4 regions of the Halomonas saccharevitans genome follow, and region 2 is predicted to be linked to each of the others. Evidence: riboswitches for the same ligand, from Rfam matches in the RefSeq annotation. Region 2 holds a riboswitch; each other region holds the start of a gene.

Region 1 (7,067 bases), on a different contig from region 2:
CGACCACGACCATGCGCACGACCATGATGAGGACGTCTACGCCGGGTATTTCGAGGACAGCCAGATCGAGGACCGGTCACTGTCAGACTGGGCAGGCGACTGGCAGTCGCTCTACCCCTACCTGCAGGATGGCACCCTCGATGAGGTGCAGGCCCACAAGGCAGAGCGGAGCGCCGAGAAAACGGCCGAAGAGATCAAGCAGTACTACGACAGGGGCTATCGGACTGACGTCGATCGCCTCGTGATCGACGGGAATTCCGTCACCTTCCACGAGAATGGCCAGGCGAGGTCCGGCGACTACGCGTACGACGGCTACGAGGTTCTGACCTACGCAGCCGGCAATCGAGGCGTGAGATACGTCTTCGAGCTCGAAGCCGGCGGCGATGCGCTACCGCGCTATATCCAGTTCAGCGACCATGCTATCACCCCGACCGACGCGGACCACTTCCACCTCTACTGTGGTGACGATCGTGAGGCACTGCTGGAGGAGGTCGTGCACTGGCCGACCTACTATCCCTCGCACCTGGACGGTGACGGCATCGTGCGGGACATGCTGGCGCACTGATTTGCCTGCCCCTCGTCACGACGACGCCCCTCCCCGAGAGGGGCGTCATGCTGAAGGGGCACATCATCATATGGGGTGCGTCGTCAGCGGCGCGGGAAGGCGCGGGCGGCGGCCTCGGGGTCCGGGGTGCCGCAGATGGCGGAGATCACCGCCAGGCCACCGGCGCCCGCCTGGCGCACCGCCTCGGCATGCTCGACCTTGAGCCCGCCGATGGCCACGCTCGGCAGCGGGCTCGCCGCCACCAGGGCGGCCAGGCCGTCGAAGCCCAGCGGCTCGGCGTGGTCGTGCTTGCTGGGGGTGGCGAACACCGGACCCAGGCCGAGGTAGTCCAGGGCGCTCGTGTCGAGGCGGGCGAGCTGCTCGTGGGTCTGCACCGAGAGCCCTAGGATCGCCTGGGGGCCGAGTGCGGCCCGGGCCCGGGCCACGTCGCCGTCGTCCTGGCCGATGTGCAGCCCGTCGGCACCCGAGGCGAGCGCCACCTCCAGCCGGTCGTTGATGATCAGCGCCACGCCGGTGCCCTCGAGCGCCGCCTTGAGGCGGCGGGCCTGGTCGATCATCTCGGCATCAGTGGCGTGCTTGTCCCGCAGCTGCACCAGGGTCACGCCGCCCCGGACCGCGGCGACCACGGTCTCCTCCAGGCCATGATCGGCGCAGAGTCCGCCGTCGGTGACGAGATAGAGCGAGAGATCAGGGTGCATCGGCAACCTCCAGTTGGGCCCGCTCGGTGAGGGCCTCGGTATCCAGGTGATAGAGGGCATCGAGGAAGGCGACCGCGAAGCTGCCGGGGCCGCGTGCCACCTCGCCGGCGAGCTCGCCGGCCACGGCGTAGCCGGCCAGCGCCGCCGTCGTCGCCTCGAAGGAGTCGTCGGCGCCGGCCAGGAAGGCCGCCACCACGCCGGTCAGCGCGCAGCCCAGGGTGGTGACTCGGGGCATCAGCGGGTGGCCGCCGTGCACCCGGGCGAGTCGCCGGCCGTCGGTGACCAGGTCCACCTCGCCGGTGACGGCCACCACGCCGCCGGTGCGCTCGGCCAGGCGACGGGCGGCCGCGAGGGCCGCCTCGGCGGGGTCGGTGCTGTCCACGCCGCGTCCGCCGCCGGCGCCGCCCGCCAGGGCGATGATCTCCGAGGCGTTGCCGCGGATCACGGTCGGCGAGAGCGCCAGCAGTCGCGCGCCGGTCTCGCGGCGATAGCGCGTGGCGCCCACCGCCACCGGATCCAGCACCCAGGGGCGCCCCGTCTCTCCGGCCGCCAGCGCGGCGGCCTCCATGGCCTCGACCCAGTGGGGCGAGAGGGTGCCGATGTTGATCGTCAGGGCGCCGGCCAGAGCGGTGAACTCGGCGGCCTCCTCGCGGGCGTGGACCATGGCCGGCGAGGCGCCGATCGCCAGCAGCACGTTGGCCATGCTGTTCATGGCGACATGGTTGGTGATGTTGTGGACCAGCGGGCGGATCTCGCGCACCCGGGCCAGGTGCGCGGCGGGATCGATGTGGTGCATGGGGCCTCCCCGGCGGGGGAGGTGCAGGTCGACGGGAGGCCGGCGCTGCACGACTCCCTACGCCGGCATTGTCCGGGTCAGGTTCCAAGGGTGCATCTCAGCTGCGGCCTGCTCGCCGCGGCGCCCCCGTCGTCAGGCCCCACTATCCTTGTCGTCCGCGCGACTGTAAAGGCCGCGCATCAGGCCAGCAGCTGAATGCCGGCCAGGGTGATCAGGCTGGCCAGGGTCAGGCTGTAGAGGGCCTCCATGACCTCATGCTGCCGGCTCATGCCCGGCGTCATCAGCACCAGGCCCGACGCCCCCAGGGCGACCACTTCGAGGGGCACGGCTACCGGCTGCCAGCCGATCAGCAGCGCGCCGAGGATCAGCAGCAGCAGGCCCGCGACGATCAGTTGGCCGGCCTGTCGCGGGCTCACCGGGATGGCATTCTGGGTGATCGTTTGCATGGTCGTGTCTCCTGGGGGTGGCCGGGCCGAACATCGGCCCCAGCCCCCCTGACGCTACGGGGGGCGTCTTAACGACCGCTTAAGAAGAGATGACCAGTGCGTGTCAGGGGGCGTTCGCGCGTCAGGCGGCTCGGTCGAGCCAGCGCTGGGCCGACCTTCGGGCGTGCTGCAGCTCCCTGCACCAGCTCAGCCGCCCGGCCGCCCGGCGAATGCCCGCACGGCGCAGCTTGACGAGGATCCGTGTCGGCAGGCCGACCAGCACCAGGGCGACCCCCTCACGGTGCATCGTGTCGATCAGCGCCTTTAGAGCGACGATGGCGGTGCCATCCATGCTCGGCACGTCGTGCATGTCGAGAATGACCACCCGCACCTTCGGGTCCACCCGGTGCAGCGAGGTGAGCGCCTTCTCGGCGGCGCCGAAGAACAGCGGACCATTGATGTCGTAGAGGGCGATCTCGTCGGGTAGTACGCCGATGCTGGCATGGGGCTCGCCGTCGACGCGCTGGGTCTCGGTCAGCAGCGCCATGCGCCGGATGAACAGCGCGGCGGCGAGCCCCATGCCCATGGCCACCGCCAGCACCATGTCGAAGAGCACGGTCAGGGTGAAGCAGGTCACGAGAATGGCCACGTCCCCCGGCGGGGCCGAGCGCAGGGTGTGCAGAACGTGTCGGGCCTCGCTCATGTTCCAGGCGACGATGAACAGCAGCGCCGCCAGGGCGGCCATCGGCACCCGTCCCAGCAGGTCCGCCAGGGCCACTACCGCCAGCAGCACCGCCAGGGCGTGGACCACCGCCGCGATCGGCGAGCGGGCGCCGCTTCTGATGCTGGTGGCGGTGCGGGCGATGGCCGCCGTGGCGGTGATGCCGCCGAACAGTGGCGCTACGAGGTTGCCGAGCCCCTGGCCGATCAGCTCGGCGTTGGGGTCGTGCCGGGTCCGGGTCAGACCATCCGAGACCACCGCGCACAGCAGCGACTCGATCGCCCCCAGCAGGGCGATGGCGAAGGCAGGGCCCAGCAGGGCGCGAATCAGCGCGAAATCCACCGCCAGCGGCTCGCCATCCGCACCGGGCAGCCGCCAGGGCGCGATGAAGCTCGGTGCGATGGGAGGAATGCCGCTGCCCGTCTCGCCCTGGGCCTCCCAGGTGAAGCGTGAGGCGATGGTCTCCACCTCCGCGCCCGACCCGGCCAGCCAGTGGTTGATGGCGAAGGCGGCCAGGGCACCGGCGACCAGGCCCACCAGCGGCGCGGGCAGCGGCAGCCCCAGGCGCGGCCAGAGCAGCATGACCCCCAGGGCGAAGAGGCCGACCCCCAGCTCGATAGGCTCCACGGTCGGCAACGAGATCGCGATCTGCCCGAGGTTGTCGATGAAATGCTCGCCCAGCTGGCCGACCTCGAGGCCCAGGAAATCGGGCAGCTGAAGCACCGCGATCACCACCGCGATCCCCGCCGTGAAGCCGAGTACCACCGGGTAGGGCACGTACTGGATCAGGCGACCCATGCCGGTGATGCCGAGGACGACCAGGATCATGCCGGCCATCATCGAGGCGATCAGCAGGCCGCCCAGTCCGTACTGCTGGACGATGGGGAAGAGGATGACCACGAAGGCCGCCGTCGGGCCCGAGACATTGAAGCGTGAGCCGCCGGTCAGCGCGATGAGCACGCCGGCGACGATCGCGGTGTAGAGCCCGTGCTGGGGAGGAACGCCGGTCGCGATCGCCAGCGCCATGGAGAGAGGCACGGCCACGGTGCCGACGGTCAGTCCGGCCAGGATGTCGCGGCGCAGGTCGTCCAGGCCGTAGCCGTCTCGCCAGGCCGCGCGCAGGCCGGTAGCGATGCCGGGAAGGGACGGTCGGTGGCGTGCCATGCTGAGGATCCTCCTTGAAGGTCGAGCCGATCAGGCATGTTAACGACATTAACATGTCATTAGCATTGTCGACAAAGGCGTCAGCGCCGTTGCCCCGCAAGGCGGCGAGCATTAACATTTGATGGTAATGCTCTGGAGAATTGTCATGGAAAAGAAGACGGCACGCCTGACCCTGCTGATCGACCCGCACAAGAAGCGCGCCTTCGAGCAGCTGTGTGCGGCCCAGGACCTGACGCCTTCCCAGGTGGTGAGGCAGTTGATCCGCGACTATCTGAGCGATCATGACGTGGCCTACGAGACGCGTCCTGACCTGGCCGGGCGCGCGTCCGAGAAGACCTGAGGCCCCGACCAGCGGCACCTCGATCGACCGTCGTCGTGGGCTCGGCGCCGCCAGCGACCCAGGGCGGCGGCGTTACGTCCCGCCTTGCGTTCTCGGCAGCGTAACCGTGACGCTCAGGCCGCCGCCCGGGGCGTCGCCGAGCCGCAGCCGGCCGTGGTGGCGCTGCAGCAGGCGGTCGACGATGGAGAGCCCCAGGCCGGCCCCGGCGCCCGGGCCGCCACGGTGGAAGCGTTCCAGCACCTGATGGCGTTCGTTTGCCGGGATGCCGGGTCCCTGATCCTCCACGTCGATCGTCACGGCGTCATGCTCGGCGGTGAGCACGATGCGGATCAGGGCCCCTGTCGGCGAGTGCTGCAGGGCGTTGCCGACCAGGTTCTGCAGCAGTGTATCGATGGCGCCGGGCTCCACCTCCAGCCGCCAGTCCGACGCCTCGTTGGCCTCCAGCTGCAGCTCCTGGCGACCCTCCACGGCCAGCGGCATCAGCTTGGCCAGCGCCTCGCGCACCTCGGGCAGCAGCGCGATCTCGCGCCCCTGGCCATTGCCCTCCTGCTCGGGCTCGAGGCGGGCCAGGGTGAGCAGCTGCGAGACCATCCGCGTGGCGCGGGCCACGCCGCCGCGCAGCTTGTCCAGCGCCTCGCGACGATCCTCGGGATCGTCGGCGGCCAGGGCGTTCTGGGCGTGCAGGTCGAGCACGGCCAGCGGCGTGCGCAGTTCATGGGCGGCGTCGGCGATGAAGCGCTGCTCCCGGGCGCGCAGGGTGCGGATCCGCTCGAGCAGCCGGTTGAGGGCGCCGGCGATGGTCTCCAGTTCACGGGGCAGCCGGTGCATGATCAACGGCTGCAGGTTCTGGGGGTTGCGGCTGCGGATCTGCTCGGCCAGCTGCGACAGCGGCCGCAGGCCCCAGCCGATGGCCCACCACAGCAGCAGGCCCAGTACCGGCAGCCCCAGCAGGTCCGGCATCAGGGTGCGCAGGGCGATGGCGGTGACCAGCTCGCCGCGCACGTCCTCGCGCTCCGCCACCAGCACCCGCCGCGGGCTGCCCGGGGCGTCCAGGGCGAAGACCCGCCACTCGTAGTCATCGAGGCGCGCGCTGCCGAAGCCGTTGCGCAGCGTCGTGAGCGGGGCCTCGGGGGCCTCGGCAGAGCGCAGCAGCAGGGTCTCGCCACCCCAGGCCTGGAAGATCAGCTTGCTCTCGTAGGGGTGGCGCACCACTGGGCCCAGTGTATCGTCACCGCGCTGCAGCGCGGTGCCGATGCTGGCCAGCAGTTCACGGCGCTGATCCTCGGGGAGCGGAGCGCCCACCAGCCCCTCCAGCAGCCGCGCGTTCTGGGCGAGCCTGGCATCGAAGAGCTCCTCCACCTCGTGGGCGGCGTCGCGATAGCTGGTCAGCCCGATCACCAGCATGCTCAGGCCGAATACCAGCAGCACCACGCCCAGGGTGCGGCGGCGAATCGAGGTCATGAGGAGGGCTTGTCCATCACGTAGCCGATGCCGCGCACGGTGCGGATCAGCTCGGGGAAGAGCTTGCGGCGCAGGTGGTGCACGTGGACCTCGATGGCGTTGCTCTCCACCTCCTCGTCCCAGCCATAGACCAGGCGGGTCAGGGTGTCGCGGGTGAAGACCCGCCCCGGATGGCTGAGGAACTCCTGCAGCAGGGCGAATTCGCGCCGCGACAGCGGCACGGGCGTTTCCCGGCAGCTGACGCTGTGGGTGGCGGGGTCGAGGCGGATGCCGCGCGCCTCGAGCACGCTGCTGGCCTGTCCCTGGCTGCGGCGCAGCAGGGCCCTCAGGCGCGCCTTGAGCTCGTCGACCTGGAAGGGCTTGATCAGGTAGTCGTCGGCGCCGGCGTCCAGGCCGGCGATGCGATCATCGATGCCGTCCCGGGCGGTCAGCACCAGCACCGGCACGCGGTTCCCCCGCCGGCGCACCGCCTCGAGCACCTGCATGCCGTCGAGCCCGGGCAGGCCCAGGTCGAGGATCACCGCATCGAAGGGTTCGTCGCCCTTCAGCGCCGCCAGGGCCTGCCGGCCATCGGCCAGCAGGTCCACGGCGTAGTGTTCGGGCTTGAGCGCCAGGCGAATGCCCGCGGCCAGGCTGGGGTCGTCCTCGACCAGCAGTATGCGCATGTCCTGTCCTTGCGATGATCATGTTCCGAGCGTTTCCAGCAGGGCGCGGACTTCCTCGCGGCGGCCGGCATCGGCTCGCTCTCGTCCCGGCCGCGGCGGTGCCTGAAGGGCCTTCTCAAGCGCCTGGCGGGCCTCGGTGTCGCGTCCCTGCTCATGCAGATAGTCGCCCCAGAAGTAGAGGCTGTCGAGCCCGTCGGGGTCGATGGCCAGGGCCCGCTTCAGGTAGCGCTCG
Region 2 (7,067 bases):
GATCTGGCCGCTGATCTGGTGGTTCTTGTCGGTGAGGCTCTCGCCCGCCTCGAAGGCGTGGCGCGCCATCTCCTCGGCGTGGGCGAGCAGCTGCTGGCCGGCCTCGGTGAGGTGGTAGCCGTGGGTGCTGCGCTCGAACAGCTGGGTGTTGAGGGCCTGCTCGAAGCGCCTCGTGCGCCGCGACAGGGTGGAGTGGTCCAGCCCCAGGCGCCGGGCGGCGTCGGTGAGCCGCTCGCTGCGCGCCACCTCGAGGAAGATCTGGATGTCCTGCCAGTCCAGCATGGGAGCGGTCTCCTGCCGTCTTTGGTTGTGCATCAGTGCACAAGCAATGTGCCTGAGTGCCCGTTGTCACGCCATCCAACCTCTGTATAGACTCGAAACATCGACTCTCCGTGCCAGCATGCACATAAGGTCGCATACGCCTTTTGCCCCATACGCATCTTCACAACAGCTCGTAACCACAACAGCTCATAATCACAACAGCTTCAGGAGCATGCCCATGACCGTTCGCGAAACTCCCATGTACATCGATGGCCAGCCCGTCCAGTCCCAGAGCCAGGAGTGGCGCGACGTGGTCAATCCGGCCACCCAGGAGGTGGTCGCGCGGGTACCGTTCTGCACCGCCGAGGAGGTCGAGCAGGCCGTCGCCAGCGCCAAGGAGGCCTTCAAGACCTGGCGCAAGGTGCCGCTGGGCAAGCGTATGCGCATCATGCTCAAGCTCCAGGCGCTGATCCGCGACAACACCGATGAGCTGGCCGCGCTGATCAGCGAGGAACACGGCAAGACCCTGCCGGATGCGGCCGGCGAGGTAGGCCGCGGCCTGGAGGTGGTGGAGCACGCCTGTTCGATCACTTCCCTGCAGCTCGGCGAACTGGCCGAGAACGCCGCCAATGAGGTAGACGTCTACAGCCTCAACCAGCCGCTGGGCGTGGGCGCTGGCATCACCGCTTTCAACTTCCCGATCATGCTGCCCTGCTTCATGTTCCCGCTGGCCATCGCCACCGGTAACACCTTCGTGCTCAAGCCCTCCGAGCAGGACCCGACCTCCACCATGCGCCTGGTCGAGCTGGCCCACGAGGCAGGCGTGCCGGCCGGTGTGCTGAACGTGGTGCACGGCGGCCCGGACGTCGCTAACCAGATCGCCGATCATGCCGACATCAAGGCGCTCTCTTTCATCGGCTCCAGCCATGTCGGCTCGCTGCTCTACGATCGCGCCGCCGCCGCCGGCAAGCGCATGCAGGCGATGATGGGCGCCAAGAACCACTGCGTGGTGATGCCGGACGCCAACCGCAGCCAGGCCATCAACAACCTGCTGGGCTCCGCCTTCGGCGCCGCCGGACAGCGCTGCATGGCGAACTCCGTGGTGGTGCTGGTGGGTGAGGCCCGCGAGTGGCTCGAGGACATCGCCGAGGGCGCCCGCAACATGAAGGTCGGTCCTGGCACCCAGGCGGACGCCGACCTCGGCCCGCTGGTCTCGCCCCAGGCCAAGGAGCGCGTGGAGCGCCTGATCGCCACCGGCGAGCAGGAGGGCGCCAAGCTGCTGGTCGACGGCCGCGGCTGTGAGGTGGAAGGCTATCCGAACGGCAACTTCGTCGGCCCGACCCTGTTCAGCGACGTGACCACTGAGATGACCATCTACCGCGAGGAGATCTTCGGGCCGGTGCTCTGCGTGGTCGGCGTCGAGACCCTCGACGAGGCGATCGCGTTCGTCAACGCCAACCCCAACGGCAACGGCACCTCGATCTTCACCAACTCCGGTTGGGTGGCGCGACGCTTCGAGAGCGACATCGACGTCGGCCAGGTGGGCATCAACGTGCCGATCCCGGTGCCGGTCGCCTACTTCAGCTTCACCGGCTCACGCGGCTCCAAGCTCGGCGACCTGGGCCCCAACGGCAAGCAGGCGATCAGCTTCTGGACCCAGACCAAGACCGTCACCGCGCGCTGGTTCGAGCCGGAGAACGTCTCCAGCGGCATCAACAGCACCATCTCGCTGGGCTGACCGCACCCCGCTCAACGGCCATCGGCGGCCCCGTCTCGAGAGAGGCGGGGCCGCTGTCGCTTGGGGCCACCAAGGACGGGTAGACACTGCGTTTACGTTGACGTTAACTGGAGTTTCAGGACAACAACAACCACAGCGCCAGGAGCCACCATGTCCGCACCGATCAGCCGTTTCCCCATCCCCGAATCGATCCACGACCTGCCCGACGACATCCGCGACACCATGCTGGCGGTGCAGGACAAGGCCGGCTTCGTGCCCAACGTCTTCCTGATGCTGGCCCACCGTCCGGCCGAGTTTCGGGCCTTCTTCGCCTACCACGACGCCCTGATGGAGCGGGAGTCCGACACCCTCACCAAGGCCGAGAAGGAGATGATCGTGGTGGCTACCAGCGCCCGCAATCGCTGCCTCTACTGCGTGGTGGCCCACGGCGCCCTGGTGCGCATCTACAGCAAGGACCCGCTGCTTGCCGACCAGGTGGCCATCAATCACCGCACCGCGCCGATCAGCGAGCGCCACCGCGTGATGCTGGATTTCGCTCTCTACTGCGGCCTGGAGGTGGGGGAACTCACCGACGAGTGGGAGGCGCGCCTGAAAACGGCCGGCTTCACCCATGACGACATCTGGGACATCGGCGCCATCACCGCCTTCTTCGGCCTCTCCAATCGCCTGGTCACCCTGACCGGCACCCCGCCCAACGAGGAGTTCTACCTGATGGGGCGGGTGCCGCGGGAGAAGTGATCCGACCGACGTGGTCGCCGTGAATGCGCCGGCGTAGGCTGTTGGCATCCAACATTCGGAGGCCGCATGGCAGCGGAAAGAAAGGCATGGACGGATCACGAGCGTTTGCTGGCGCTATCGCTCTACTGCCGACTGACGTTTGGACAGCTTCACAGTGGACGCCCTGAAGTCGTTGGTTTGGCCGAACGCCTGGGGCGCTCGGCCAACTCCGTGGCGATGAAGCTCACCAACTATGCGAGCCTCGACCCCGAGGTGCTGGCGCTGGGCAAGAAGGGGCTCCCAGGCGCTTCGCAGAAGGATCGCGTGCTCTGGCAGCGCTTCATCACCGACCCGGAAACCGTATCGAGCGAATGCGAGCAGGCCTGGACGCTCGTTAGCGACGAGGATCCGGCATTCGCAGCCGAGCCATCGTCGGGCGAGACGGACTACTCCGGCCAGGACGTGAGGCGCCTTCAGAAACAGCGGGTGGGGCAGTCGCTATTCCGCAAGGCCGTGATGATTCGCTATGACACGCGCTGTGTCATCACGGGACTGCGTCACGAGGACCTGCTGATGGCCAGCCACATCGTCCCCTGGCGCACGCGTCCCGCATCGCGTCTGGATCCCGCCAATGGCCTGTGCCTGAATGCCCTGCATGATCGCGCCTTCGACGGTGGCCTGTTGGCCATCGATGATCAGGGGCGCATCCGCATCGCGCCGGAGCTGATGAGCACCGGAGCAAGCGGGCGGCTCAAGCGCCAACTGTGCGATCTCGATGGCCAGCCGCTGGATCTCACAGTCTCGGCGTTTCCCAACCGCGACTATCTCGCCTGGCACTACCGCGAGTGCTTCCGGCGTTAAGCGCCGTGACCCGCCTCCAATAGCTGCAGCACCGGCGTCAGCTGGCTCTCGTGCAGCAGCAGCACGCTGTCGCCGTCCTCATTCTCGCGGGGCGCCACCACGGCGAACTCGCCCTCCTCGAGGTGGAACTCGTGGATCTCGCGGGGCCCCTGGGGCGTCTGGCAGAGGATCGAACGGTAGGCGTCGTCTTCGCTATAGGTGAGGCGGTGGTAGACCTTGAAGAAGGTGTAGAGGGTCAGGCCCTGTCGGAAGGCGGGCCAGCGCGCGGGGATAGTGCGGGTCTCCTCGTCGAGGGCCTGGCCCTCGGCCTCGGCGGCGGCGATGGCCCGGGCCAGGGGATCGGCCAAGAGCCCGGTGCCGTCGCACGGCAGCGGCTGCCCACCCTCGAAGGCCTGGCGATAGTCGTCGGTCACCCGGCGTAGCGCCGCCAAGGAGTCCAGTCGATGGTCGCTGTGGCAGAGCTCGGCGGGCTCGAAGCTGCCGTTCTGCCAGCCGTGGATGACGCGCAGCACCAGCCGGCCCTCGCGCATCGGTGCCAGGATCAGCGCCTCGCTCGCCATGCGCAGGTGCAGCAGGCGCTCGGTGGCGGCGTTGTCGAAGGCGCTGTAGGGATCGACGAAGATCCCGTGCAGGCGCCCGGGGGCGTGTTCCTTGGCTTCGGTGTAGGGCATCTCGGGGCTCCGGCACGGGTGGTCGTCACGGTGGGGCGACGTTATGATGCCCCTCGATCCTGTGTCTATCGGCCGTTATGGCGCCGGCTTGAGACGCGATCCCACAATCCATTCACTGTCGCCAGGGGAGTCTCGCCGCCGCACGCGTCGGCCGGGGCTGAGAGAGCGCATGGCGCTGACCCTGGAACCTGATCCGGTTCACACCGGCGGAGGAAGTGCGACATGCCTGTCCTGACGTCTGCCGTGCTCGGCGCGGCGCTGCTTTGCTTTGCCTTCCTGGGCCTCAAGGCCCGCCGGGCCGATGGCCCCCTCGACGACTACGTCACCGCGCGCAACTCCCAGAGTGCCTCGACCCTGGGGCTCTCCTTCCTTGCCTCGGGGATGGGCGCCTGGATCCTCTTCGCGCCCCCCGAGATCGGCGCCTTCGTCGGCCCGCTGGCGCTGGCCGGCTATGCCGTCGGCTCGGCGTTGCCGTTCATCGTGCTGGGACTCTATGGCCCGGCGATCCGCCGCCACCTGCCGGAGGGGCGCAGCATCGGCGAGTTCGCCGAGGCCTGCTACGGGGCCGGGGTGCGGCGCTGGGTGTCGCTGGTCTCCGTGCTCTACATGGCCTGCTTCCTGGCCGCGGAGCTGACCGCCGTCGGGGCCATCACCGCGCTGCTCTCCGAGGTGCCACCGGCGCTGGTGGTGATCGGCGTGGCGATCTCCACGCTGCTCTACACGGCAGTGGGCGGGCTGCGGGCGAGCCTTGCCACCGACCGCTGGCAGGCCTGGCTGCTGGTCGCCCTGCTGGCGCTGGTCGGCGGGGTGGCGCTTGCGCGCCTGCCCGAGATGCCGGTGGCGGCGGCCCTGCCGTCGATCCCGGCCGGTGACGCCCTCGCCGTGGCGCTAACCCTGGTGATCGCGGTGACGGCGGCGAACCTCTTCCATCAGGGCTACTGGCAGCGGGTATGGGCGGCCCGGGACGACCGTGCCCTGGGCCGCGGCGCCTGGCTCGGCGGCGGCATCACCGTGCTGGTGGTGATGGTGATCGGCGGGCTCGGCATGCTGGCCGCCATGGCCGGCGTGGCGCTGGGCGAACCGCCGATTCCCTTCTTCGCGCTGCTCACCGAGGCGCCGGGATGGCTGGCGCTGCCGGCGCTGGTGCTGGCGGTCACCCTGGTGGCCTCCAGCGTGGATACCCTGCAGAACGGCATCGCCTCTCTGGTGGTGGCGGGGTCCGGTCGGCGCGGCCTCTCCATCGGCGCGGCGCGCCTGGCCACCGTGGCGCTGATGGTGCCGGTGGTGATCGTGGCGCTGCAGGGGCTCTCGGTGCTGCGCCTGTTCCTGATCGCCGACCTGCTCTGCGCGGCCATCGTGGTGCCGGTGCTGCTGGGCCTCTGGTCGCGGATGAGCGCCACCGCTGCGGTGGCCGGCGGCGTGTCGGGCATGCTCGGCGCCATCCTGCCGGGCTGGGTGGCCCAGGGCAGCCTCGCGGCCGGCGTGCTGGCGGCGAGCTTCCCCGGCAGCATTCCGACCCTGCCGCCGTTTCTCGGCGCGCTGCTGCTCTCGAGCCTGGTCAGCCTGCTGATCGCCGGGCTCCGGCCGGCGAGAAGGGCGCGTGCTGCCTGAGACGTTGCCACTTCGCGGGAGGGCGCCCACCCTGAGAGGGTCGATCCGCGTTCTCGAGGAAACGCCCCATGCCCGTCTGGTCACCGCTGCGCCTAGGGGCGCTCGTGCTGTTCGGGCTGCTGGCGGGCTGTGCCGCCGGTCCCGATTGGCGTGCGGAGCTGGCCGACCGCGACCCGCGCGACACCCGCTGCCTGGTGCAGCTGGCGGCCTTCGATGCGGCCGTGACCGAGGCCGGGGTGGCCGATGCCGGGGCGGCGCGGGTCGCCGGCTTCCCCTACCTGCGTGTCGACCGCCTGCTGGCCAGCTTCGATGACGAGCTCGACAGCCCCGCGGCCTTCGCCGACTGGGTGACCCGGATGCGCGAGTTGGACGGCGAGGCGCGCGCCATCGAGGCGGCCAACCTGCCGGCGTCCCAGCGGGAGGCGCTGTCGTCAACTCCCGGCGCAGCCCCGGCCCTCAATGCCTGCGCCACGCGCCTGATGGAGCGTGAGCTGCTGGCCGAGCAGGGCGCCGGACCGGCCCGCGAGCGGCTGCGCTCGGCGGTCGAGGCCCCCGACCACTACCTGACCTGGCGCCGGGCACTGGGGCTCTATCCCCTGACGCGCCTCGGTCTTGCCCTCGGTTACAACCGCTGGAAGGCGGACTATCTGGACACCTTCGAGGCACCGTTCGCGACGCTGCCGGCCGAGGCGCCCCTGGTGCGCTATGCGCCGCCCACCGGCGAGCTCCTTGATGCCGCCGTCGCGGCGCGGTGGCTGCGCGAGGCGCCACGAAGCCCGCTCGGCTTCGTCGAGCTCGATCGCCAGGCGCTGCTGCGCCTGGCGGCGCATCATGCCCCGGTGTTTCTCGTCGAGACCCAGGGGCATGACGACCGGTTCGGCGCGCCCTACTGGTTTGCCGGGCCCGAAGGCCCCTTGCCGCTCGTCGACACCAACCGTCCCGTGGCCGACGTGCGATTGAGCCATACCCGCTTCGAGGGCGAGCTGCTGCCCCAGCTGGTCTACACCCTGTGGTTCCCGGCGCGCCCACGGCAGGGCGCGCTGGACCTGCTCGGCGGCCGCCTCGATGGCCTGGTGTGGCGCGTCACCCTCGACGAGCGGGGGCGAGCGCTGATCCACGACAGCATCCATCCCTGCGGCTGCTATCATCTCTTCTTTCCCGTACCGCCCCTCGAGCGCGTCGCGGTGGCCGCGGACGCGGACCTGCGC
Region 3 (7,067 bases), on a different contig from region 2:
GCACTTCCTGGTCGACGGGCCCCTGAACCTGCCGCGCCCGCCCCAGGGCCATCCGGTGCTGGTGCAGGCGGGCGCCTCCTCCCAGGGGCGCGACCTGGCGGCGCGCTACGCCGAGGCGATCTACGCGGTCGCCTACGACCTGGAAACCGCCCAGGGCTACTACCGGGACATCAAGGATCGGGTGGCGGCGGCCGGGCGCAGCGCGCCGGTGCCGATCCTGCCGGGGCTCGTCACCTATGTGGGCTCCACCATGGAGGAGGCCCGGGCCAAGCAGCGGGCGCTGGATGAGTGCCTGCCGGTGGCGGCCTCGCTGCGCCAGCTGGAACTCTTCATCGAGCAGGACTGCAGCGACTGGGCGCTCGATGCGCCGGTGCCGTCGCTGCCGCCGCTCGCCGAGTTCCGCGGCCCCCAGGGGCGCTACGCCACCATCCTGCGTATCATCGAGACCGAGCGGCCGACCCTGCGCCAGCTGCTCGGGCGCCTCGCCGCCGGCGGCGGCCACTGCACCATGATCGGCACCCCGGAGAGCATCGCCGACGAGATGGAACGCTGGTTCCGCGGCCGCGGCGCGGACGGCTTCAACCTGATGCCGCCGTCGCTGCCCGGCGGGATCGATGACTTCGTCGACCAGGTAGTGCCGGAACTGCAGCGCCGCGGGCTGTTCCGCGAGGCGTACACCACCACCACGCTGCGCGGCCACTTCGGCCTCGAACGCCCGGAGGGGCGACACTCTTAGCGCTATCAGTAGCGAGCCCCAGAACGCGAAACGCCCCTCCGTGAGGGGCGTTTTCGTGTCGCTCATGAATAGGGCGGCCGGCCGGCGCTCAGCCCTCGAAGCGTCGCGCGCCGGCGCTCAGCACCGCGAAGTCGAAGCGCTGCTTGGCCGGCAGCAGCGCCAGCAGTGCCAGGCCCGTCACGACCGGCATGAAGGTGGCGAGCAGGAAGGACTCCATCAGGGTGGTCAGGGCGTCGCCCGGCGCCGGGAAGAGGGTGAGGCCGGCGACCAGGCCGCTGAGGGTGGCCAGCACCGCGGCGCGCCCGTCGAAGCGGCGGTTGAACAGCCCGAAGAACACCGGGAAGGCCGCCGCGCAGCACAGCAGGTCGGCCAGCAGGAAGAGATACAGCACGCTGTAGCCCTGGGCGGCCACGAATGTCACCGGCAGTGCCAGCAGCAGGATCAGCCAGCGCGACAGGCGCATCAGCCGCGGGCCGCTGGCGCCGGGCAGCAGGCGCCCGCCGTCCACGGCGATCATGCTCGAGGCGGCGCTGATGGTGGTGTCGGCGCTGCTCATCACCAGCGCCAGGCCCAGGAAGATCAGCCCCACCGCGAACCAGCCCGGGATGTCGGCGAGCAGCACGCTGAACAGCGCGACCGAGCCGTCGCCGGGCAGCCCCAGTCCCACGAACGCCAGGCCGAACAGGCCCATCACGAAGATCATCGGCGCGCTCAGAAGGCCGCCGAGCAGGAAGCCCAGGCTTACGGCGCGGTTGCTCTGGGCGGCATAGACGCGCTGCCAGTTGCCCTGGTAGAAGAGCCCGGTCAGCATCACGGCCAAAAAGAAGGTGAGGCCGGCCTTGAGGCCGCCCAGGTCGGTGACGTCCAGCAGCTGCGGCGCCGTCGCCTCGAGCCCGGCGAGGGTGGGTTCGAGGCCGCCGGCGGCCTGCCAGCCGACGATTAGCAGCACTGCGAGCAGCGGCAGGATCACGATCATCTGCACCTTGTCGGTGAAGATCGAGGCGCGCAGGCCACCGTAGAGGGTGTAGAGCAGGGTGGCGGCCATCACCACCGAGCTGGTCGCCCAGAGCGGGACCGGCGCCAGCAGCCCGACCATCTTGGCGATGGCGGTGATCCCCGCGGCCAGCGAGATGAAGAGATAGAACAGCATGATCACCAGGGTGAAGGCGTACATGGGGCGCCCGTAGCGGCTCATCACGAATTCGGTGAGCGAGTGACCGCCCGGCGAGAGCTGGCGCAGGCGCCGCCCCAGCGGAATCATCACCAGCCTGGGGGCCAGCGAACCGAGCGCATAGCCGGCGATGGCGCCCAGGCCCCCCCAGGTGGCCGCCTGGGCGGGGCCGAACAGGATCCAGGTGCCCAGCGTCGAGGCCATCAGGGTCAGCACCGTGGCGGTGGCGCTCTGGCTGTTGCGGGCGATGATGAAGTCTTCGAGGCTCTCGTGGTGGCGGCGGGCATAGAGCAGGCCCGGCACGGCAAAGAGCGCCGCGAAGGCGATGAGCCACCAGAAGGCGTGGGCGGTCGACAGCATGACGTTCTCCCTAGCATGGAATGGCCCGGCGTGATGCCGAGCGTCGCTACGAGAGGACGCGGTTGCGTTGGGTGAGAAGCGTGGCCGAACGGCACTTCCTTCCCTTCGCCGGCATGATCCGGATCAGGTTCGAAGGGTTACCGGGCGTGCCGCGAGGCACGCTGCCGGAATCTCAGTCCGCGAGGACTCCCCCAGGAATGCGCTCCAGCCTAGGGCCCCGGCGTCACGGGGTCAACACGGCCCGCGGCGCCCGCGGCAACGATGAGCATGCGAACTGTCACGTCGGTGGCGTAAGATGGTAGGCCGCTAGGGGCGGGCAGGCACCGGTCGCTGCCTGATGTTCGGCTCGAGCGGCGGAAGGCAGGTTGGATCTGGCGAGGGGCGCCGAGGACAGGTCGAAGAGGGGGTCCTACGCCAGGGATGGCGTCGGTAGCGCCCAGGGAGGGGTTCACAGCGCCCCCTCGTTGGTCCGACACTTCGGGACCTGTCGACGGATCAGCCCCGAGCGATAACGCCAACTGCAATAGCCCTGCGGCGGAGGGGCGGCGGCTTGAATTGCGCCGTGGCGCCCCCATCTCAGCGCCCCGTGTGCCGGGACGCGAGCGGGTTTTTTCCGGCGCGTGCCGCCGCGGCACCCCATTCATCTTCTGTACGGGATCTTTCATGGCCGAACCGGCTCTGTCCATCCGTGGCCTGACCAAGGTCTACGGCAATGGCTTCGAGGCCCTCAAGGGCATCGACCTCGACGTCGCCCAGGGCGACTTCTACGCCCTGCTGGGCCCCAACGGCGCCGGCAAGTCGACCACCCTGGGCGTGGTCTGCTCGCTGGTGCAGAAGACCGCGGGGAAGATCACGATCTTCGGCATCGACGTCGACACCGACTTCGCCCGGGCCAAGTACCACCTCGGCGTGGTGCCCCAGGAGTTCAACTTCAGCCAGTTCGAGAAGGTCATCGACATCGTGCTGGCCCAGGCGGGCTACTACGGGATGTCGCGGCGCGAGGCGCTGCCCCGCGCCGAACAGCTGCTGCGCGACCTGAGCCTCTGGGACAAGCGCAACGGCCCCGCACGGATGCTCTCTGGCGGCATGAAGCGCCGGCTGATGATCGCCCGGGCGCTGATGCATCGCCCCAAGCTCTTGATCCTCGATGAGCCCACCGCCGGGGTCGACATCGAGCTGCGCCGCAGCATGTGGGAGTACATGCGCCGCATCAACCGGGAGGAGGGTGTCACCATCATCCTCACCACCCACTATCTCGAGGAGGCCGAGAGCCTCTGTCGCCGCGTGGGCATCATCAACCACGGCGAGATCGTGCGCGACACCAGCGTGCGCGAGCTGCTCGCCGAGCTCGATACCGAGACCTTCCTGCTCGATCTTGCCCATCCGGTAGAGGCGGCCCCCGAGGTCGAGGGCTTCGAGATCAGCCGGGTGGACGATGCCCAGCTGGCGGTGGTGGTGCACCGCGGCCAGCGGCTCAACGACGTCTTCGCAGCGCTCAGCGAGCAGGGCATGCAGGTGATGTCGATGCGCAACCGCGCCAATCGCCTGGAGGAGATGTTCGTCTCCATGGTGGAAGACGACCAGCAGAAGGAGGCGCGCCCATGAATCCCCAGCAGATCGCCATCGCTCTATGGACCCTGGTTCACAAGGAAATCAAGCGCTTCACGCGAATCTGGCCGCAGACCCTGCTCCCGCCGTCGATCACCATGACGATGTATTTCATCATCTTCGGCAACCTGATCGGCTCGCGGATCGGCGAGATGGACGGCTACAGCTACATGGACTTCATCGTCCCCGGGCTGATCATGATGGCGGTGATCACCAACAGCTACTCCAACGTGGCGTCATCCTTCTTCTCCAACAAGTTCCAGCGCTCCATCGAGGAGATGATGGTCTCGCCGATGCCCAACTGGGTGATCCTCTCCGGCTTCGTGCTCGGCGGCATGGCCCGGGGCCTGGGCGTGGGGCTGATCGTCACCGGGGTGTCGCTGTTCTTCACCCGCATCGAGGTGGCCCACCCGCTGCTCACGGTCTTCGTGGTGGTGCTGACCGCGGCGCTGTTCGCCATCGGCGGCTTCATCAACGCCCTGCTGGGCAAGAAGTTCGACGACATCTCCATCGTGCCGACCTTCGTGCTGACGCCGCTGACCTACCTGGGCGGCGTCTTCTACTCGATCTCGCTGCTGCCGGACTTCTGGCAGGGCGTCTCGATGCTCAATCCCATCCTCTACATGGTCAACGTCTTCCGCTACGGCTTCCTCGGGGTCTCCGACATCCCGGTGGGCTGGGCGCTGGCGGCCGTGCTGGCCTTCATCAGCGTGCTCTACGGCGTCGCGCTGTGGATGCTGAAGCATGGCAAGGGCATCAGGAGCTGACAGACATGACCCAACATCGACCCGACACCCTCACCCACGCCCCGCTGGGGCGTGAGTCCGCCTATCCCGAGCACTACGATGCCGGGCTGCTCTATCCCATTCCCCGGGCCGCCAACCGCGCGCCGCTGGGCATCGAGGAAGGCCCCTTGCCCTTCGTCGGCGAGGACGAGTGGCATGCCTTCGAGGTCTCCTGGCTCAACGCCCGGGGCAAGCCGCTGGTCGCCGTGGCGCGCTTTCGCCTGCCGGCCGAGTCGCCCTACCTGATCGAGTCCAAGTCCTGGAAGCTCTACCTCAACGGCTTCAACCAGACCCGTTTCGAGAGCCGCCAGGCGGTGATCGATACCCTGCTGCGCGACCTGGCTCAGGCGGCCGGCGCGCCCGTCTCCGTCGAGCTGCTCGACGTGAACGACGCCGCACTGGCGGTGAAGCGCCTGCCCGGCGAGTGCCTGGACGATCTCGACATCGAGGTCACCGACTACACCCCGAGCGCCGAGCACCTCACGGCGGGGGAGGAGATCGTCGAGGAGACGCTCTATTCCCACCTGCTCAAGTCCAACTGCCCGGTCACCGGCCAGCCCGACTGGGGCAGCGTGCTGATCCGCTACCGCGGCCCCAGGCTCGACCGCGAGGGGCTGCTGCGCTACCTGATCGGCTATCGCCAGCACCAGGACTTCCACGAGCACTGCGTGGAGCACATCTTCACCGACCTGATGGCCCGCGCCCGGCCGGAGCGGCTGATGGTGCTGGCGCGCTACGTGCGCCGCGGCGGGCTCGACATCAGCCCCTGGCGCGCCACCCCCGGCGAGCGGCCTCCCGAGCCGCTGCGGCTCTCTCGGCAATAAGGACGCGCAGCAGAGAGGCACGAGGCGGGCAGGGCTATCGCAGTTACGAAAGCCGAGGGGCGCTGGGGGCAATCTGACGAGGAGATCCTACGCCAGGGATGGCGTCGGTAGCGCCCAAGGAAGGGTTCACAGCGCCTCCTCACAGGCTTGCTCCCAGATCAGCCCCGAGCGATGTATCTATCTGCGATAGCCCTAACGAGGAGGGCGCCGGCACGACAGTCGCCCGGGCAGCTGATAGAGTGACGAGAAAGATTCTCGTCTGAAAAACCCAAGGGAGAGACTCAATGGACGCGCTGACGCTGCTGCACGAACGCAGTTCCATGGGCAAGCTGATGGGCCCGCCGCCGAACCCCGAACAGCTCGAGGCGATCTACCGGGCGGCCCTGCGCGCGCCGGACCACAAGGAGCTGCGCCCCTGGCGCTTCATCGAGTTCTCCGGCGAGGGCCTCTCGCGCCTCGGCGAGCTGTTCGCCGAGGCCGAGTTCCGCGAGGACCCCCACGCCAGTGACGCCACCCTCAACGCGGCCCGCAAGAAGCCGCAGCGCGCGCCGATGATCATCGCGGTGATCGCCAAGGTCACCCCGGACGAGCCCAAGGTGCCGAAGATCGAGCAGGTGATCTCCGCCGGCTGCGCCGCCCACGGCGTGCTGCTCGCCGCCCACGCTCAGGGGCTCGGTGCCATGTGGCGCAGCGGCAAGTACGCCTTCGACCCCACCGTGCGCAAGGGGCTGGGGCTCGCCGAGGACGACGAGGTGGTGGCCTTCCTCTACCTGGGCACCCTGGGCGGGCGCCACAAGCCGCTGCCCGAGCACGACATCGACGCCTTCGTCGAGCGCTGGGACTGACCCATGCGCGAGATCGGCGTTCCCCACCCGCGCTTGCCGCTGCCCGCCGCCGGCGGCGAGGACGACATGGCCGCGTTCCTCGCCTGGCTGGGCGAGGCGATTCCCATGGTGGGCGCACTCGGTATCCGCGAGATGACCCGCGATGACGAGCGCCTCACCTGGCAGCTGGCGCTCACACCTAGCCTCAACGACAAGGGCACCGGCTTCGGCGGCGCGCTCGCCGCCCAGACGACCCTGCTCGGCTGGTGCTGGACCACGCTCTGGCTGCGCCGCCGCGGCCTCGCCCGGGACGTGGTGGTCGCCGAGTCCACCCAGCGCTTCCTGGCGCCCGTGACCGGCGACTACCGGCTGGTCTGCGAGCCCGAGGCGGACGACGGCCCCGCCAGCCTCGCCGAGCGCCTGGAGCGGCGCGGCAAGGGGCGCATCGCCCTGGTCCAGCGTCTCTGGTGCGGAGACACTCTCTGCCTGGAAGCGCGGGGCGACTACGCGGTGCTGCCCGAGGCCTGAGCCGGGCGGCATGGGGCCGCATGAAAACCGCGAAACTGGCTTGCATTCGCGGACTTAAGTCGTTAGTATATGCGCCGTTCTTGAGCAAAAGGCCACGCGCCAAAGCTGAAGGATAACAATGCGGAGGGGTGTCCGAGTGGTCGAAGGAGCGCGCCTGGAAAGCGCGTAAGTCGAAAGGCTTCGAGGGTTCGAATCCCTCCCCCTCCGCCACGAATATCGATTAAGCCGCTG
Region 4 (7,067 bases), on a different contig from region 2:
AGGTAGCCGCTGCCGCGGTTGACGAAGTAACGCTCGGCGGCGTGCAGCTCGGAGAGCTTGAAGGCGGCGTGGAGCACCGGCTTGAGCCGGCCGTCGCGTATCCAGGCCATCAGCTGCTCGGCCTCCTCGCGGGTGCCGTGGGAGACGCCGAATATCTGCACCTGATAGAGATAGATGCGCGTCCACATCAGCTCGCTTACGTTGCCGCCGCTGGCGCCGGCGATGGAGAGCCGCGGATAGCTCGCGCGTCTGGCCATGTCGACGATCATGGTGTCGATGAAGCGGCCGGTCATCTCGCCGCCCACCAGGTCCATCACCGCATCGATGGGCGCGCCCTCGGTGGCCTCGAGCACGCGATCGACGAAGCTCGGCAGGTCGCCGCGATCGATGACCGCCTCGGCGCCGAGTGCGAGGAGGGCGTCGGCCTTGTCGAGCTGGCTCACCGCATAGGGGATGGCGCCGACGATCCGGCACAGCTGGATCAGCGCCGTGCCCACGCCGCCGCTGGCGCCGGTGACCAGCACCCGCTCGCCGGCGGCGACGCGAGCCGAGGTCATCATGTGGTAGGCGGTCTGGTAGGAGCACATGCCCATGGCGGCGAGCTCGGCATCGGCGAGTTCGGGGTTGGGCACGTGTTGGAACTGGTCCGCCGGCACGGCGATGTACTCGGCGAAGCCGCCGTCGGCGCCGTGGCCGTAGTAGTCCGGCATGAGGTTGAGGTCGCGGCGTCCATCGGGGTAGAGGTTGAAGTCGAGCAGGCCGCGCTCGCCGAGGCGCGAGGCCGGTACGCCCTCGCCTACGGCGACGACGCGCCCGGCCACGTCGGCCCCCTGGATGCGCGGGAAGGTCAGGGTGGGGGAGCCGCCCATGGCGAAGGAGGTCACCTCGCCCTTGTCCCTGGTGGGGTAGAGGCCCTCGCGGGCCTTGCGGTCGGTATTGTTCTTGGCCGTCGCCGTGACCTTCACCAGCACCTCGCCGCGAGCCGGGGCCGGCACGGGAACGTCGGTGCGATAGGCCAGGCGGTCGACGTCGCCATGCCCGGTCAGCAGCATGGCCGCCATGGTCTCGGGAACGCGTTCGCTGCTCACGGGGTGCCTCCTGTCATCGCTGTCGATTCGACTCGACGATAGCAGACTTCCCCGACCCGGCGTCATCCCTTTCGGCCGCTGCGCGGGTCGGTGTGTCGGTGGCCCGGTGGTATCCGTCAGCCGCCGCTATGCCAGAACGGCTGCCCGACGGTCGGCGTGCTCGGGCTGGCGGTCTGGCGCTGCTGCATCAGCCCGGCGCGATACGCCTTGCGCCCGGCGATGATCGCCTCGGCGAAGGCCTCGGCCATCAGCGCCGGTCGGTGGGCCTTGGCCACGGCGGTGTTGAGCAGCACGCCGTCGAAGCCCATCTCCATGGCCTCGGCGGCCTGGGAGGGGGCGCCGAGGCCGGCGTCGATGATCAGCGGCACGTCCAGGCGCTGGCGCAGGGTCTGAAGGGCGTAGCGATTCATCAGGCCGCGGCCGGTGCCGATGGGCGCGCCCCAGGGCATCAGCGCCTGGCAGCCCGCGTCGCGCAGCCGCTGACAGAGCACCAGGTCGTCGGTGCAGTAGGGCAGCACCTTGAAGCCGTCGTCGATCAGCGTCCGGCAAGCCTCCAGCAGGCCGAAGGGGTCCGGTTGCAGGTTGTAGTCGTCGCCGATCACCTCGACCTTGATCCAGGGCGTGTCGAACATCTCCCGGGACATCTGGGCCAGGGTGATGGCCTCCCGGGCCGAGCGGCAGCCGGCGGTGTTGGGCAGCAGCCGACAGCCGCTGTCGCGCAGGATCTGCCAGAAGGCGTCGCCGTCGCCCTCGGCGGGATTCTGGCGGCGCAGCCCCAGGGTCACCATGTCGCAGCCGGCGGCCTGGATGGACTCCTGCATCACCGCGGGCGACGAGTAGAGGGCCGTGCCAAGCAGGAAGCGGCTGGAGAAGGTCTCGTCGTAGAGCGTCAGGGTGTCGTCGTGTAATGCGTTCATCAGCCGCCTCCCACCGGGGCCACGATATCGATGCGATCGCGGTCTTTAAGGACCCGCTCGGCGTAGGCCGAGCGGGGCACGAACTCGCCGTTGATCGCCACGGCGACGCGCCGCTCGGTGTAGTGCCAGGTGTCCAGGGCATCTGCCAGCGCCGTATCGGTCGGCAGGCGGGTGGTTTCGTCGTTGAGGCTCAGGGTGATCTCGTTCATGCAGCGCTCTCCTGGGGCGGATGTCCCGTCAGGGTCTCGGCGAAGGGCTGCTTGCCCCGGCCGCGGATAGTGGCCAGCAGGTGGCAGGCGACCGCCGGTGCCAGCAGATAGCCGTGGCGGAACAGGCCGTTGGCGGTGATCAGGCCGTCACGCTGGGTGACATGGGGAAGGTTGTCCCGGAAGGCGGGGCGCAGGTTGACGCCCTGCTCCAGGATGCGTGCCTCGGCGAAGGCCGGCGACAGGGTGTAGAGGGCGCTGCCCAGCTCCAGGGAAGACTGCAGAGAGACTGGCGAGCGGTCCTCGCTCTCGATCTGGGTGGCCCCGATGACGAAGCGCTGGTCGGGCTTGGGCACCACGTAGAGCTGGTAGCGCGGATGCATCAGGCGCACCGGGCGGGTGAGGCGGAGCTCCGACGTCTGCACGTGCAGCGTCTCGCCGCGCACCCCGCGCAGGCTGGCGTGATGCTGGCGGGCGCCGGTGCCGCGACAGTCGATGACCAGATCGAAGGCATGCCGGCCGTCGCGGGTCTCGATCTCGCCGGGGAAGGTGTCCACCGGGCAGTGGGCATGGCAGGTGCCACCCAGGCGGCGAATCTCGGTCAGCAGGCGCTCGAGCAGGGCGCGATTGTCCAGGTGAGCCTCGCCCGGCAGGTAGAGGCCCTGTCGAAAGCCCGCCGCCAGGTCGGGCTCCAGGCGGTGGATCTCGGCGTCGTCGAGCGACTGGCAGGGCGGCTCCTCACCAAGTACGTGGGTGAGGTCGCGACGAAACTGGGTGAGCTCCCCCATGTCCTGGGCGTGCGCCACCATCAGGCTGCCCTGGTGATGCCACAGGTCGCCGGCATTGAGAGCGTCGAGCCAGCGCGGCCACTGGGCCAGCGCGAAGCGCCCCATGTCAAAGACGCTGCGCTCGGAGACCGCGGTCTCGCACAGTGGCGCCACCATGCCGGCCGCCGTCCAGGCTGCAGCGGCGGGGTGCTCCAGGTCGCCGGCATCAAAGAGGGTGACGGCATGGCCGTCGCGCAGGAGTTGCCAGGCGACCAGTCGGCCCAGCAGGCCGGCGCCGGCCACGGCGATGGTTCTATCGGTGGGGTGTGTCATGGCGTTGTCCATCCAGCAGAAGACGTGGAGGAACAGGCTGGATGACGAAAGGGGGCTGCTGGGCGAGACGACAGCTTGTTCCCTCCGCAGGCATCAACCTGATCAGGTTCAACGGGTTCGGCCGTACCGATCTCAGCCCCCGTGCACGTCTCCATGAGCGTACCGGGGCTCCCCGACAAGTCGTCACAACGTAACCAAAAATGCCCGGGCGCGCAATCGAGGGCGCGCCCGGGCATTTTCCAGGGCTGGTCTTCAGGTCTGGTCTTGAGGCTGGTCCCGATACGCTAGCCCGGCATCGGGCTCAGGCGCAGTCGGCGGCCCCTTCGCCGAACATGTCGAACAGCAGCTCGCGGCCGAGGCCGGTGAGCACCAGGCGCTGCTGGTCGTTCCAGGTGGCGGCCTGGCTGTTCTCAAGGATCGTCTGGCAGGGCGCCCAGTCGCTGGTGGCCGCTCCCAGGGTCTTCAGGGCCTGGCGATCGAGGCCGCGATGGCTGACGGTGACGGTCTCGAGCACATGGCCGTGGCGATAGAGCATGGCGGCCATGTGGGAGAGGCACTGACGCAGGCTGCGCTGCATGCCGCTGTGACTGGGGTGGGAATGATTCATGCTGCCGCATCTCCTGAACGGGATTGCTGCGGCGCATTATACATGCGACGAAGGTCGATGTCATACCAAGGTATAAGGTGGCCTCCGCCGCGTCTCCGTCAGCTGTCCACGTGTCCCAACAGCAGGAACTCGATCAGCGCCTTCTGAGCGTGCAGGCGGTTGCCCGCCTCCTGCCAGACCACGGCGCGCGGGTCGTCGAGCAGGGTCTCGCTGATCTCCTCGCCGCGGTGGGCGGGCAGGCAGTGGAGGAAGAGGGCGTCTTCCCGGGCGTGATCGAGCAGCGCCTCGGTGACCTGCAGGCCGGCGAAGTCCGCCTCGCGCTTGGCCTGCTCTTCTTCCTGGCCCATGGAGGCCCAGACGTCGGTGGTGATCAGGTCGGCGTCGGCCACGGCGGCATGCGGGTCGCGCACGATGCTGACCCGGTCGCCGGCGGCGTCGAGGATGTCCTGGCGGGGCTCATAGCCCTCGGGGCAGCAGATGCGCAGCCGGAAGTCGAACTGTCGGGCAGCGTTGATCCAGGAGTGGCACATGTTGTTGCCGTCCCCGATCCATACCGCAGTGCGATCCTTGACGCTGCCGCGCAGCTCGGTCCAGGTCATCACGTCGGCCAGCAGCTGGCAGGGGTGGTAGTCGTCGGTCAGGGCATTGATCACCGGCACCGAGCTTGCCGAGGCGAACTGCTCTAGGCCCTGGTGGGAGAAGGTGCGGATCATCACCGCATCGACCATCTCCGAGAGCACGCGGGCGGTGTCGCCGATCGGCTCGCCGCGGCCGAGCTGGGTGTCGCGCGACGACAGAAACAGCGCGTGGCCGCCGAACTGCGCCATGGCGGTCTCGAAGGAGACCCGGGTGCGCGTCGAGGATTTCTCGAAGATCATCGCCAGGGTGCGGTTGGCGAAGGGGGTATAGGTGGGCCCGTGGGTCTTCAGGCCATTCTTGATCGAGATGGCGCGCTGGATCAGGTAGCGCAGCTCGTCCGGACTGAGATCGAGCAGGGTGAGGAAATGGCGGATGGCCATGGGGTCGCTCCACGGGGAAAAACGACCATCCTAGCCAGCCCACGGGGGATGCGCAACGCGCCCGGCATCAGTAGAATGGCTGCATCCACAAGGCCGACCCGCGCGGTCGGGTATTGCCCGAATCCCCCCGGGTCGCCCGGCAGGCGAGTCCAGTAAACGAGTAAGGGAGACGTCATGAGCACTACCGTCGAGAACATTCAGCGCCAGATCGGCGAGAACCCGATCCTGATCTACATGAAGGGCACGCCCCAGCTGCCGCAGTGCGGTTTCTCCGCACAGACCGTCCAGGCCCTGATGGCCTGCGGCGAGCGCTTCGCCTTCGTCAACGTGCTGGACAACCCGGACATCCGCGCCGAGCTGCCCAAGGTCGCCAACTGGCCGACCTTCCCGCAGCTGTGGGTCGAGGGCGAGCTCGTGGGCGGCTGCGACATCGTCGCCGAAATGCATCAGTCCGGCGAGCTGGAGACCCTGGTCAAGGCCGCGGCCGCGCGCGCCCAGGAAGGCGAGGGCGACGCCCAGGCCTGAGGGCCGCCTGCGCGCCGCGCAGCATGACAAAACCCCCGTCGGCCAGCGCCGGCGGGGGTTTTCGTTGGTAGGCGTCTCGGGGCATACGGGCGTTCAGGCCTCTTCCATGCCCTGCTCGCGCTGCGCCAGGTCCCAGCCGCCCAGGTCCTTGTAGCGATTGACCATGGCGCAGAACAGCTCGGCGGTGCGCTCGGTATCGTAGCGGGCCGAGTGAGCGGCGCTGTTGTCGAACTCGATGCCGGCGGCGCGGCAGGCGCGGGCCAGCACGGTCTGGCCGTAGACCAGGCCGGCGAGCGACGCGGTATCGAAGCTCGAGAAGGGGTGGAAGGGATTGCGCTTGATGCCGCAGCGCGCCACCGCCGCGTTCAAAAAGCCGTGATCAAAGGCCGCGTTGTGGCCGACCAGCACGGCGCGGGTGCAGCCGTGGGACTTGATGGCCTTGCGCACCGGGCGGAAGATTTCGCCCAGCGCCTCGGCCTCGCTGATCGCGACTTGCTGGCGCAGCGGGTCATCGAGGCGGATGCCGGTGAAGTCCAGTGCCGACTGTTCCACGTTGGCCCCGGCGAAGGGCGTGACATGGTAGGCATAGGTGGCATCGGGCAGCAGGTTGCCTTCCGGGTCCATGGTCAGGGTTACCGCGGCGATCTCCAGGATCGCATCGCCTTGCGCGTTGAAGCCGCCGGTTTCCAGGTCCACCACCACGGGCAGGAAGCTGCGGAACCGCTGCGCCATGAGTTCGCGGGCCATCGCCTCGCTCATGCACCTCTCCTTGTCTGGGGCATCGTTTCTCTAGACCGCGGCAGTCTACCAGCTTGGCCGCAGCGCGTCCCGTCGCCGGTGTTCGCTGGAGGCTCGTCGCGCTATAATCTCCCCCTTTCATGATCGTTAGCCAAAAGGAGCCTCAGCATGTCCGATGTCAAGAAGGTCGTGCTCGCCTATTCCGGCGGCCTGGACACGTCCGTCATCGTCAAGTGGTTGCAGGAAACCTATGACTGTGAGGTCGTGACCTTCACCGCGGACATCGGCCAGGGCGAGGAAGTCGAACCCGCGCGCGCCAAGGCCGAGGCCCTGGGCGTCAAGGAGATCTACATCGAGGATCTGCGCGAGGAGTTCGTGCGCGACTACGTCTATCCGATGTTCCGCGCCAACACCATCTATGAGGGCGAGTACCTGCTCGGCACCTCCATCGCGCGCCCGCTGATCGCCCGTCGCCTGATCGAGATCGCCAACCAGACCGGCGCCGACGCCATCTCCCACGGCGCTACCGGCAAGGGCAACGACCAGGTCCGCTTCGAGCTCGGCGCCTACGCGTTGAAGCCGGGCGTCAAGGTGATCGCCCCGTGGCGCGAGTGGGACCTCAACTCCCGCGAAAAGCTGATGGCCTACTGCGATCAGCACGACATTCCGGTGGACTTCTCCTCCAAGAAGAAGAAGTCACCCTACTCCATGGACGCCAACCTGCTGCACATCTCCTACGAGGGCGGCATCCTCGAGGATCCCTGGGCCGAGGCCGAGGAAGACATGTGGCGCTGGAGCGTCTCGCCGGAGGCCGCGCCGGACCAGCCCACCTACGTCGAGCTGACCTTCGAGCAGGGCGATATCGTG

The links. Region 2 has a riboswitch for thiamine pyrophosphate ahead of RSO68_RS08555 (sodium:solute symporter). Riboswitches for the same ligand answer to the same signal wherever they lie in the genome.
Region 1: it holds a riboswitch for thiamine pyrophosphate, as region 2 does, so the genes downstream of both, thiM (hydroxyethylthiazole kinase) here and RSO68_RS08555 (sodium:solute symporter) in region 2, are expected to answer to the same signal.
Region 3: it holds a riboswitch for thiamine pyrophosphate, as region 2 does, so the genes downstream of both, RSO68_RS04070 (sodium:solute symporter family transporter) here and RSO68_RS08555 (sodium:solute symporter) in region 2, are expected to answer to the same signal.
Region 4: it holds a riboswitch for thiamine pyrophosphate, as region 2 does, so the genes downstream of both, thiO (glycine oxidase ThiO) here and RSO68_RS08555 (sodium:solute symporter) in region 2, are expected to answer to the same signal.

What each region holds. Positions count from the first base shown of each region.
Region 1 is NZ_JAVXUR010000002.1:460,563-467,629, forward strand. Features, by position in the region: gene RSO68_RS07585 (metal ABC transporter solute-binding protein, Zn/Mn family) at 1-565, shown strand, start outside; gene thiE (thiamine phosphate synthase) at 649-1,263, opposite strand; gene thiM (hydroxyethylthiazole kinase) at 1,253-2,059, opposite strand; TPP riboswitch at 2,097-2,197, opposite strand; gene RSO68_RS07600 (hypothetical protein) at 2,239-2,505, opposite strand; gene dauA (C4-dicarboxylic acid transporter DauA) at 2,627-4,369, opposite strand; gene RSO68_RS07610 (CopG family transcriptional regulator) at 4,515-4,709, shown strand; gene RSO68_RS07615 (ATP-binding protein) at 4,782-6,170, opposite strand; gene RSO68_RS07620 (response regulator transcription factor) at 6,167-6,835, opposite strand; gene RSO68_RS07625 (hypothetical protein) at 6,854-7,067, opposite strand, start outside.
Region 2 is NZ_JAVXUR010000003.1:104,309-111,375, forward strand. Features, by position in the region: gene RSO68_RS08530 (LysR family transcriptional regulator) at 1-282, opposite strand, end outside; gene RSO68_RS08535 (CoA-acylating methylmalonate-semialdehyde dehydrogenase) at 500-1,999, shown strand; gene RSO68_RS08540 (peroxidase-related enzyme) at 2,150-2,737, shown strand; gene RSO68_RS08545 (HNH endonuclease) at 2,804-3,577, shown strand; gene RSO68_RS08550 (hypothetical protein) at 3,574-4,248, opposite strand; TPP riboswitch at 4,362-4,481, shown strand; gene RSO68_RS08555 (sodium:solute symporter) at 4,471-5,859, shown strand; gene RSO68_RS08560 (hypothetical protein) at 5,928-7,067, shown strand, end outside.
Region 3 is NZ_JAVXUR010000001.1:870,996-878,062, reverse strand. Features, by position in the region: gene RSO68_RS04075 (LLM class flavin-dependent oxidoreductase) at 1-736, shown strand, start outside; gene RSO68_RS04070 (sodium:solute symporter family transporter) at 825-2,267, opposite strand; TPP riboswitch at 2,351-2,470, opposite strand; gene RSO68_RS04065 (ABC transporter ATP-binding protein) at 2,931-3,872, shown strand; gene RSO68_RS04060 (ABC transporter permease) at 3,869-4,642, shown strand; gene queF (NADPH-dependent 7-cyano-7-deazaguanine reductase QueF) at 4,648-5,484, shown strand; gene RSO68_RS04050 (nitroreductase family protein) at 5,769-6,329, shown strand; gene RSO68_RS04045 (YiiD C-terminal domain-containing protein) at 6,333-6,836, shown strand; tRNA gene RSO68_RS04040 (tRNA-Ser) at 6,959-7,046, shown strand.
Region 4 is NZ_JAVXUR010000001.1:64,799-71,865, forward strand. Features, by position in the region: gene RSO68_RS00345 (alcohol dehydrogenase catalytic domain-containing protein) at 1-1,061, opposite strand, end outside; gene RSO68_RS00350 (thiazole synthase) at 1,205-2,005, opposite strand; gene thiS (sulfur carrier protein ThiS) at 2,005-2,214, opposite strand; gene thiO (glycine oxidase ThiO) at 2,211-3,311, opposite strand; TPP riboswitch at 3,374-3,496, opposite strand; gene RSO68_RS00365 (hypothetical protein) at 3,613-3,918, opposite strand; gene argF (ornithine carbamoyltransferase) at 4,017-4,937, opposite strand; gene grxD (Grx4 family monothiol glutaredoxin) at 5,112-5,462, shown strand; gene rnt (ribonuclease T) at 5,556-6,221, opposite strand; gene RSO68_RS00385 (argininosuccinate synthase) at 6,369-7,067, shown strand, end outside.